Regions from separate parts of the Fictibacillus enclensis genome, predicted to be linked through region 1. Evidence: riboswitches for the same ligand, from Rfam matches in the RefSeq annotation. Region 1 holds a riboswitch; each other region holds the start of a gene.
The links. A riboswitch is a leader RNA that binds a small molecule or an ion and turns the genes downstream of it on or off. The one in region 1 is predicted to bind S-adenosylmethionine.
Positions count from the first base shown of each region.

Region 2: linked by a shared signal. The riboswitch ahead of QNH15_RS20520 (YezD family protein) and the one ahead of QNH15_RS05975 (methionine ABC transporter ATP-binding protein) in region 1 are both predicted to bind S-adenosylmethionine.
Region 3: linked by a shared signal. The riboswitch ahead of QNH15_RS06750 (ABC transporter ATP-binding protein) and the one ahead of QNH15_RS05975 (methionine ABC transporter ATP-binding protein) in region 1 are both predicted to bind S-adenosylmethionine.

Region 1 is NZ_CP126109.1:1,098,778-1,102,533, reverse strand. It holds gene QNH15_RS05985 (MetQ/NlpA family ABC transporter substrate-binding protein) at 1-387, opposite strand, end outside; gene QNH15_RS05980 (methionine ABC transporter permease) at 412-1,074, opposite strand; gene QNH15_RS05975 (methionine ABC transporter ATP-binding protein) at 1,064-2,095, opposite strand; SAM riboswitch class I at 2,186-2,296, opposite strand; SAM riboswitch class I at 2,378-2,497, opposite strand; gene QNH15_RS05970 (YflT domain-containing protein) at 2,604-3,047, opposite strand; gene QNH15_RS05965 (ATP-grasp domain-containing protein) at 3,156-3,756, opposite strand, start outside.
Region 2 is NZ_CP126109.1:3,926,024-3,929,779, forward strand. It holds gene sat (sulfate adenylyltransferase) at 1-1,049, opposite strand, end outside; gene QNH15_RS20515 (phosphoadenylyl-sulfate reductase) at 1,076-1,786, opposite strand; gene QNH15_RS20520 (YezD family protein) at 1,922-2,038, opposite strand; SAM riboswitch class I at 2,154-2,262, opposite strand; gene QNH15_RS20525 (sulfite exporter TauE/SafE family protein) at 2,492-3,382, shown strand; gene QNH15_RS20530 (heavy metal translocating P-type ATPase) at 3,571-3,756, opposite strand, start outside.
Region 3 is NZ_CP126109.1:1,249,653-1,253,408, reverse strand. It holds gene QNH15_RS06755 (ABC transporter permease) at 1-534, opposite strand, end outside; gene QNH15_RS06750 (ABC transporter ATP-binding protein) at 554-1,324, opposite strand; SAM riboswitch class I at 1,518-1,630, opposite strand; gene QNH15_RS06745 (VanW family protein) at 1,839-2,711, shown strand; gene QNH15_RS06740 (hypothetical protein) at 2,833-3,111, shown strand; gene QNH15_RS06735 (site-2 protease family protein) at 3,171-3,719, shown strand; gene QNH15_RS06730 (GNAT family N-acetyltransferase) at 3,755-3,756, opposite strand, start outside.

The DNA.
Region 1 (3,756 bases):
AATGGTTGCTCCATCCGGTATATCCTTGATGTCTTTGTATTTTTCAGAGTAAACGCCCATCGGCGCGATTACGGTTGTGGCAATCGGTGCTAAATCCAATTTATGTTCCTTTTTAAAGGAATTAAAGTAAGAAATGGTCTGGAACGAGTTTGCGTCAATATCTCCGTCCGCCAGGGCCTGGTTGGGACGAACATAATCAGAAAACTCCACAATTTCAAGATCGATTCCTTCCTTTTTAGCCTTTTCCGCAATGTATTTCCAGACATCACTGTCCGATCCACTAATGCCCATTTTTACTTTTTCCTCTTTGCTTCCGCCGCTGCATCCGCTTAAGAAAGCCGACAACAGCACCCCGATAACTAAAACGATAAGTGAATATTTTTTCATGATGTATCTCTCCCTTTTCTTTCGCTATCTTCTTCTTAATTTTCTTGAAATCACATTTCCTGAGCTTTGTAATCCTTGCACCAGGATAATGAGCAGAACCACCGTTACAATCATAACGTCCGTATCAAACCGCTGGTATCCGTAAGCAATAGCCAAATCACCAAGGCCTCCGCCTCCAACTGCACCAGCCATGGCAGATGCACCGACCAAACCGATGGTCGCGGTGGTCAATGACAGGATCAATGAACTGAAAGCTTCCGGGAGCAGGATGCGGAAAATGGTTTGCCAAGGCGTTGCACCCATGGCTTCTGCAGCCTCCACAATTCCCGGATCAATTTCCAGCAAGCTGTTTTCCACCAGCCGGGCGATATAAGGCCCTGCGTATACAATCAACGGAACGATCGCCGCCGCTGTCCCGATGGATGTTCCTACAACTAAACGTGTAAACGGAATGATGGCTACCATGAGAATGATAAACGGTATGGAACGGAGAACGTTCACAATGGCATTCAGCACATTAAACACAGGTAAATTTTCAAGAATGTGGCCTTTTCTCGTTACGACGAGAATAATACCGATCAGGATGCCGATCACTGCCGATGCCAATAATGAAACACCGACCATGATCAATGTATCACCGGTCGCATCCAGGATGTCGACCCAGAATGTACTCCAATCAACTGGCATGTTCAATAACCTCCCTTACTTCCACATCGCCCTGTCCTGCAAAAAAGACGGCCCTGCGGATTTCCAGTTCGTCCCCAATCAGCTGAACTACGAGATTTCCAAATGGAACATCCTGCAGTTCGGTAACATGTCCGTACAGCACGCTGACATCGACATCAAACTTTTTTGCAATTTGAGATAAAAGCGGCTGTCCTGTTGAAGCTCCTGTAAAAACAATCCGGAACACCTGATGATTTTTGTCCTGGTTCCTCAAGATGGTTTTCAGCGAATCAGGAAGTTCATCCTGAAGGACAGAGCTTACAAATCGACGTGCGGTTTCTGTTTTCGGCCGGGAAAAGACTTCAAAAACACTGCCCTTCTCGATCACTTTACCTTTCTCCATCACCGCGACCGAGCTGCAAATCTCACGGATCACATTCATTTCATGGGTGATGATCAGAATAGTGATGTGATATTCCTTATTGATTTTTTTTAATAGCTCGAGGATGCTTGATGTGGTCTGCGGGTCAAGCGCCGAGGTGGCCTCATCACAGAGCAGAACCTCCGGATCCGTAGACAGCGCCCGTGCAATGCCCACCCGCTGCTTTTGACCGCCTGACAACTGATCCGGGTATTTATGTCCATGTTCGGAAAGTCCGACAAACTCAAGCAGATTGTTTACTTTTTCTTTAATGACACTCTTCTTTTCTCCCTGGAGGTAAAGAGGCGTTGCTATGTTATCAAACACCGTTTTCGCATTCAGCAGATTGAAATGCTGAAAAATCATACCAATGTTTTTCCGTTTTTTCCGGAGCCCTTTCGGTGAAAGATCAGCCATGTTCTCTCCGTCCACCAGCACCCGTCCGGAGGAAGGCTTCTCAAGCAAGTTGACACACCGCAGCAGCGAGCTTTTCCCTGCACCGCTGTACCCAACCACTCCATAAATCTCTCCTTTATCTATTTCAAAGCTCACATTGTTAAGTGCTTTGACCTGGTTTTTGCCGCTCTCATAAATCTTGGTAACTTCCTCAAATCGAATCAATCGTGTGTTCCCCCTTCAAAACTGCTCCAACAAAAAAACCTCTTCTTGTGAACACAAGAAGAGGCCTGCTAATAATGATTAAAGCTTCTCTTCTTATCTCCCAAGCTCACTGCTTGACGGAATTGGCACAGTATTTCCGTTTGCCGGAAACCCGCTGCCGAGGCTTCAAAGGGCCAGTCCCTCCACCTCTCTGGATAAGAAAACCATTCAGTTTTTTTTTGCAATAAAAAATTCTCTTCCAAGACAAGAAGAGAATGTTAATTCCATAATAGAAATTTGCTCTTCTTATCTTCCAGGTTCTTTAGGGAACCTGGTGGAATTGGCACAGTGTTTTTTCAAAAAACGAAAAACCCGCTGCCGAGGTTTCAAAGGGCCATGTCCCTCCACCTCTCTGGATAAGAAATACGTCATATTTACTTGATGTGCTCTATCATATACCAGGGATTTCAATTTGTCAAATGTTTTTCCGAGCTATCCGCTTGGAATTGTTAGTATGTATTGCCCTATTCTAAAGCTTTACGGCATCCTTTTCAAGGAAAACCATTACACTTCCCTGCTCCACTTTCTGAACATAACGTTCCGCCGTTCGTTCGGACAAATCAAGGGACATTAAGAGCTCTTTTAAGTCTTCCTCTGAATCCTCCGAAAACATGGAAGCAAACGGCCCTGCGGCGAGGAGCGGCCCAATACCAGGAACGCCAAGACCCGGAACAGCAATGGCTCCGCCAATACCGGAAAGAAACCCGGCAATTGTGCCATAGGCTGCTTCGTTCACATCTTCATCCAAATGTTCTTCTGAAACGTTTGTCTTGTCAGCCACCCGATCCATCGTTCCATCGTCTTTAGCCAGGATGGATATGTCTTTGGCGTTGTACCCCTGGTCAACCAATGCTTGAATGCGATCAATCGCTTCGCTTTCTGAATCATATACCCCGATTACCATTTTACTCATTGCTTATCCTCCTTTATCCGTATGGCTCTCTTATTAGTAATTACCCTAACCCCACTTCACTAAACAATCACAAAAAAACTCCTTATCGGAGTTTTTTTGTTGACGGGTTCAGGACAGACCAGCCCGTTCAAAAATATGTTCTTTTTGATCAGCTTCGTACCTGCTGTCCCCAAGGACCAGTCCCTGAATCAGTGTATCCGCATCCTCATAGGGACTTTCGCTTCCGTTATAGATGGAAAGCGGCACAAAATATCCGTCTTCAATCGCTTGTTTTACCGTGTCGTATAACGGTTCAATTCCGCCTGACGACTTCCAGGATACATATTTGACTACCCTTTTCCCAAGCTGCTCAGTGATGCTGTCCTTCAAAAGCAGAGCCGCCGTCGAACCATTGACCCTGTAATTTAAATCAAACGCGATCTTTCTTCCATCCGGCGTAACAGCAATATCAAAACCGGCAATTCCCCTGTAGCCTCTTTTACAGCCCTCTTCCATAATTCGCCTGCCGATTTTAATGACTTCGCTATCGGGTTCGGAATCTTCGTCCACCCAGTTTCCTTTATATTTTGCGTTTTCATCAATATTTTGAACGGTACTGCCAAGGTAAATCAACTTCTCATCAAATGTACAAGCAAACTGAACGCAGTAATTGTGTTCAATTTCCAAATACTCTTCGATTACGATGCCTTCACAGGTTTCAAAAAACTTC
Region 2 (3,756 bases), 2.3 Mb from region 1:
AATTCCCTTACCTTTGTTCCGGAAAGGATGACATGATATTCCTTGTCGTGAGGGCATGTTTTGGAAGATGCCATTCCCTCGCACTTTACACAGTAAAAACTGTGCTCGAAAAACATCGGAGTAATCCCGAGCTCTTCGGATGTAAATCGGGTGAAGATTTTCTGAGCATCATACGTGCCGTAATAGTTGCCGACTCCGGCATGGTCCCTTCCGACGATAAAGTGTGTACAGCCGAAGTTTTTACGGACCATGGCATGAAAAATAGCTTCGCGAGGTCCGGCATATCTCATCGCTGCCGGGAATACGGCCAGGAACACACGATCTTTCGGATAGTAGTTTTTAAGCAGAATTTCATAGCTTTCCATACGGACATCAGCCGGAATATCGTCTGATTTGGTTTCACCAACCAACGGATTAAGGAAAAGTCCGTCTACTGTCTCAAGCGCTGTTTTTTGAATATATTCATGTGCACGGTGAACTGGGTTCCTTGTTTGGAAGCCCACAATCGTTTTCCATCCCCGTTCCTCAAATTCTTTGCGGGTTTCCGCTGGATCAAGACGGTACTCATTGAACCGGTCCTTTTTCGGACGTTTTACCAGTTTAACCGGACCACCAATATAATAGGAAGGGCGTTCTAAAATCTTCTTTACTCCCGGGTGCTCAACATCGGTTGTTTGATAGACTTGCTGTGCTTCATGTTTAATATCCGGACGGTAAACATCCTGCACCTCGATGACACCATAGGTTTCCCCGTTAAACGTAAGCTTTACTTCGTCACCGGTTGAAAGGGTACGTGCTGTTTTTTCCTGTACCGGAAGGACGATCGGAATACTCCATACTGCGCCATCTGCCAGACGGAGATCGTTTACAACTGATAAATAATCTTTTTCTGTCAGAAATCCGGTAATCGGACTATATGCTCCTATCCCAATCAGCTCAAGATCGCTCAATGAGGTGGCATCCAGTTCCACTTCTTTTTGAATATGGTTTGTTGAATATTCTGGTTCGTATCGGTTAATGAGTTTTCCTCCGTGCGGTAAAATAGCCATTTAAATTGTTCCTCCTGTAATTGAAATTATTGGTGAAGACCACATTCTGTTTTACCCTGACCGGACCAACGGCCAGATCTTGCATCTCCTGACGCCCAATCGGCAGGAAGAGTACAAGGCTGACATCCGATGCTCGGGTAGCCCTGGTCGTGCAACGTATTATAGGGGAGACTATGTTTATGTGCATATCTCCATATGTCTTTATACGTCCAATGGATCAGCGGACATATTTTAATGGATTTGAAGCGGTTATCTTTATTCACATATTGAGTATTGCGCCTTGTTTCTGACTGTTCTCTTCTGAGCCCTGAAAGCCACGCTGAGGCACCGCTCAGTGTTTCTTCAAGTGGAATCACCTTTCTGATTTGGCAGCATAGGTTTGGATTCCTTTTCCATAGTTCGTCACCATGTTCGCCCGCTTGTTCGGCGACAGTGAGTGCCGGTTTCTTCATTTCAATATTAAGTGACGGATATTTTTCTTTCGCTTTTTCAATAACTTCATAGGTTTCTTTAAAATGAAGGCCCGTATCAAGAAAAACAACCCGTGCATCGGGCTTGACCTTTGAAATCAAATCTACGAGTACGCTGCCCTCTATGCCAAAGCTGCAGGCATAAACCAATTCATCTCCGTAATAATCGTAGGCCCATTGCAGGACTTCCATCGCGCCTTTTGTTTCGCTGTCTGATGGGAACGGGAAATCATGTTCCTGCTCCTCCCATGTATCATACTTAAGCATAGTAAACCACCCCTTTTAGTAAGCATATGGCTCTCGATGCAAAATGTTTATCCTTTTGCACATTTTTATAAAAAAAGGCCGATATATCAACAAATATGGAAGCATCCGCCTCTAGTTTTCTAGTCAGCGAATGGTTTACTTGAATCGAACCTTTTCATTTTTTTCAATCTGGATCAGTTTTCCATCTTGAACAATCAATGTAATGGAACCATATCTTATACTGTTCAGCATTTCTTTCAACTGCTCAAAAATTTCATCCTGGTTTGGACCGTTTACCACATCAGAACCTCCTTATTCTCTGGTTTGCTCGCTTTTGGACAATAAAAAAAACTTCCCATTTCGGAAAGGCTGACGAGGTAAACATATTACCTTATCTTCCAAAATGTAATAAACATTCTGCTGGAGTTAGCACCTTGCAAAAATTGCAGGTTGCCGGGTTTCATCGGGCCAGTTCCCTTCACCACTCTGGATAAGTTTTTTTATTTTTTTAAATAATACCACATATTTATTACAAAGGAAACCCTATTATTCATATCGGATTAAAAAATATTTATTGAAAATTTGTTTAAATATTATTGACAGAGTTCACTGTTATTGAATATAGTAAATATTAATTTAATCACACTAAGCTGATCGGAAAAACCGAAGGCTCTTAACAAACAGTAGTTAGGAGTCTTTTTTTTTACGTGACAGGAGGAGTAAACCATGAAAAAATTGATTGTCTTGGCACTAATCGGCCTCGTGGCCCAACTCATTGACGGATCGCTCGGTATGGCCTACGGACTGACTTCAACTTCCCTGCTGCTTGCCTTCGGAATCGCACCCGCCGTTGCCTCGGCTTCCGTGCATTTTGCTGAAGTCGTTACTACTGCAGCTTCCGGGGTTTCTCATATACGCTTTGGAAATGTGGATAAAAAGATTATCTATCGGCTTATTATTCCGGGATCAATCGGTGCCTTCGCTGGCGCTTGCTTCTTGTCAAGCCTTCCCGGTGACATTGTAAAGCCTTATGTATCCTTTTTCCTGCTATTTCTAGGATTTTATATTCTTTACCGTTTTTTATTTAAAAAGAACAATAAAGTAACGGAGCACGAAAAAGCGTTCAGCCGCAAGCAGCTCATTCCCCTGGGATTGGTTGCCGGATTCCTTGATGCGACAGGCGGCGGAGGATGGGGGCCGGTAGCCACTCCGGTCCTGCTGGCCAAAAACGGAACGTCTACAAGAAAAGTCATTGGCTCTGTTGATACAAGTGAATTTGCGGTTGCCTTATCCGCAACCATCGGTTTCCTGATCTCCCTTGGTTGGCATCAGGTGAACTGGATGTGGGTCATTGCCCTTATGGCCGGCGGATTGATTGCTGCACCGATCGCAGCTTATCTTGTTAAGATTATTCCTTCCCATATTCTCGGTGTTGTGGTGGGCGGACTAATTATCTTTACGAATGCCCGCACCATCCTTCAAACGGTTGGGGTTTCAGGAACATCTTTACAGTCCGTGTATACGATTCTTGGGGTACTCTGGGTGGCGGGCATCGTGTACAGCCTCCGTAAAAACAAAAAAACCAGCAATCTTTCTCTTTCAAAAAGAACAGGCTGATTCACACAAAAAAGCTTCGGTATGCTAAGCATGACCGAAGCTTTTTTGGATTTTTTTGACATTTACGATAAAAGGATAGGTGGTCACTTTCCCGTTAACAAGCCATAAGCTGCCATAATGAGAATCAGAATCCCAGCAGCTGAAAGTACCCATTTTCTGATAATCGCAGGCATCACCAGACTCCACCTTCACAATTTGATCCTTTGCAACCTTAGGGCGTTTAGCACAACGGATACCGAACTGAAGGCCATAGCCGCCCCTGCCAGCCAGGGAGCCAAAAATCCGGAAGCGGCAAAAGGGATTCCAATCGCGTTGTAGGCAAATGCCCAGAACAGATTTTGTTTAATGTTGCGAATGGTCTTTCGACTCATAAA
Region 3 (3,756 bases), 150 kb from region 1:
TTTTGAATCCACTCCGCGAATTCCAACAAACGCGTTAACATACAAAGGGAAAAAGGCAGCTTTTGAAATGAGAAGGATTTTGGATAATTCGCCAAAGCCAAACCAAAGGATAAACAATGGGATCACCGCCAAGGAGGGGATGGTTCTCATCATCTGCAGCGTGGGATCCAATGTTAGTTCGGTTTTGCTTGAAAAACCTACAGCCAGCCCTGCAAGAAGTCCGAGCCCGCCGCCGAGCAAGAATCCCAGAATCGCCCGGAAAAGACTGATTTTAAAGTGAGCGAATAGTTCGCCCGAAACGATTAAATCCTTAAATGCCACCAGGATTTCGCTGGGCCTTGGAAGCAATGTAGCCGAAATCAATCCATAGGCACCAGCTGCTTCCCAAATCAGAACGACAAGAACAGGAAGTGCAAGCCCCCGCATCCAATGGGATAAAGGTAACTTTTTACGATTTCTTTTAACAGCCGTTTCCTTTACTGATGGGGGGTGTTCAACACCTGATCGTGTTAATACTCCAGTTTGATTGCTCATTTTTTCATCTCCTTTTAAATCAAATCGCTGCTGCCTGGTGTTCTTCTACTTTTTCAAATTCACTCAGCACACGCTGGCGGATTTCCTGAAAAGACGCATCTGTTTTCTTTCTCGGATATGGAAGGTCAACCGGAATCACTTCCCGGATGGTTCCCGGCCTTGGATTCATGATGACAACCCTGGTCGCCAGGTAGATCGCTTCGTCAATATCATGGGTTACAAAAAGCATGGTCGTACGGTTGTTCTGCCAAATATCGAGCAGGACCTCTTGCATATGAGAGCGGGTAAAGGCATCAAGCGCTCCGAACGGTTCATCAAGCAGCAGCACCTTCGGATTTCGAAGAAGGGCTCTGGCAATGGCTACCCGCTGTGCCATCCCGCCGGAGAGCTCTTTTGGATAGGAGTTTTCAAACCCTTTCAAACGGACCAGTTCGATGAGCTGCTTTACGCTTTCCTTTGTCTCCTTGTTCTTAACTGGCAAATTGGCGGCTATATTTTTCTCAACGGTGAGCCAGGGAAACAGCCGCGGTTCCTGAAAAATAAATCCTTTTTCAATGCTCGGTCCAGTCACTTTCCGGTTATCCAGCCAAACTGAACCTTCATGGGCCGTATCCAGCCCAGCCACGATTTTTAAAAGGGTGCTTTTCCCGCACCCGCTCGGCCCGATTACCGTAATAAATTCCCCTTTCTCCACATCAAGCTGGATTTGTTCCAGCGCTTTAACCTTGCCATTGACGGTTTCAAAGCTTTTTTCAACCTCATTGACCTGTAATAATGCCACTCGCCCCATCCTCCTTTTTTAAATAAAGCTGTTCAAAATAAAAACAACCGGAGCCATTTTAATAAACAAAAATGGTCTCCGGTTGTCCGGTCGACTTTATTAGTGAATTTGTACAGTTGCTCAATTCCCTTTATTCAAAAAAACATAAAAAACTCCTTTCAACGTGCCAGAAGGACGTAAAGAAGAAGTACGGTTCATGCTTCTCTTATCATCCAAGCTTGCGGCTTGTTGGATTTGGCACAGTTCTCTTCAATTGAAAAGAGTCCGCTGCCGAGGTTTCATAGGGCCAATTCCCTCCACCTCTCTTAATAAGATAGAGTATGTAGTTTTTGATAAAAGGGAATCCTTATCGGATTACTTGTAATTAAAACAGGTATGTATTTGAATGTCAATAACTTTCTGAAAAAACAGATTAAAACTTTTTAAAATGATAATTTTTCTACTTTCAATTTCTTCCTTCTGTTTATCTCTTACATAAATAAAAGTTACCCTTATCATACTAATTGTTGGGAGGTTTTCGACTATGTTACTTTCTTGGTTAACGAGTATGCTTCTGCTTGTGCAGCCGGTTCCTGTCAACACGCCGGACAGCATCTCACTCGTTCAGCAAGGCCAGACAATTGCCATCATACAGCGCAAGGATTTCACGGTGCCGCTTCCTGGGACTCCTGTTCTTGATACCGAAAAGCTTAAGGTCTTTACGGACAAGCTGGAAGGACATGTGTACCGGCCGCCTGTCAATGCACGGATCAATGATACTGGTGGAATATCTTCTGGGCAAAATGGTTCGAAGCTTTATCGGGAGGCGTTCAAGGAAAAATTTTATGCAAAGTTCTTTAGTAAAGGACCCTCAAAGATAGAAATTCCAAGCCTGACGGTCCATCCCCGGGTGGATAGTGAGCTGCTCGGAAACATAAGAACCAACCACCTCGGCCAGTATGTGACCTACTTTAACCGCTCCAATACCTCACGGATTCATAATATTTCATTGGCCGCCAACGCCATTGATAATCATGTTGTTTTTCCCGGGGAGACCTTTTCTTTTAATAGGGTTGTTGGAAACCGAACAAAGGAAAAAGGGTATATGCGTGCACCGGTGATTATCCGGGGCGAACTGTCCGAAGGAGTAGGCGGCGGCATCTGCCAGGTTTCTTCTACCCTTTTTAATGCTGTGGACCGTGCCGGACTCCACATTGTTCAACGGTATTCCCATACCCGCAGAGTTCCCTATGTTCCTAAAGGACGGGATGCAACGGTAAGCTGGTACGGTCCTGACTTCCGTTTTCAGAACCGTTATAATCAGCCCATCCTGATCCGTGCAAAAGCATACGGTGGAAGCATTATGGTCATGGTTTCCTCTTCCGATGTGATCAATCTTCCTCAGAAAAAAAGGTAAACACCCCCTCTCTCCATTAATTGTGTCAACATTGTTAACCATTGCACAAACCCGTTCCAAATTGAAGGTAAGGATGATAGAATAAATGAGGATTTGATCATCAATTGGAGAGAGTGATGACATGAAAAGTCTTCCATTTTTCTATATGCTGTTTCTAATCAACGGATTGCTTCTTGCTGGCGGATTGGTCAGCCCGGCGTACATGGCTGTTGCCCGGTGGAGCATGATTTTCTTTAATATTACGGCAGTAGCAGCCCTTATTTACTTTAAAGAGCATGGCAATGGTGCAAGATGGAGCAAAGTATCCTCCCGCGGCCGCATGCTTTGGTGGGGCGCATTTATGTTCAATATTATTTCGGCTGCCAATGAAGTTCTTCATTCGGCACTATTCCAAGGTTAATAAATGTGCAAAAGCCCGGCAGCTGTTCTGCCGGGCTTTTTTCATATGGATGAAATTACATGTTTGCTATGAGCCATTTTAGGAAAAAAGTTAAAACATGTAACACGATAAGGGAGATGGCAGCTTTGTTTGGCTTTACAGAAATTTGGAAATTTTTCTTTTCGTTTTTTTTGGTATTACCAGGCGTCACATTTCTTCACGAATTCGGTCACTATTTTTTTGCCCGTATTTTTGGAGGAAAGGTCAGGGTGCACGTAGGTACAGGAAATGTACTTATGAAAATAGGCCCGCTGCGCATCCGTAAACTTTATTTTTATGATGGCTGGTGTGAGTATGTGTCATTAAAAGAAGATGCCAAATATTCCAAAGTTCTCGTATATCTTGGCGGCTCTCTCTTTAATCTGGCAGCCATTCTCTTGTTAAACTTTTTCGTCTTTAAAGGCATCTTCGAGGCGAATCTTTTCTTTTACCAATTCACGTACTTCTCGTTTTATTATGTATTTTTTTCTCTGATGCCGATGGAACAGTCAAGCGGTTGTCCAAGCGATGGCCTTGCTGCCCTGAACACAATCAAAGGTATCCAGTTAAAAAGCCACCCTGCCGACTAACATACAGCAGCCCACCTTTTATGGAGGGCTGTTTTTT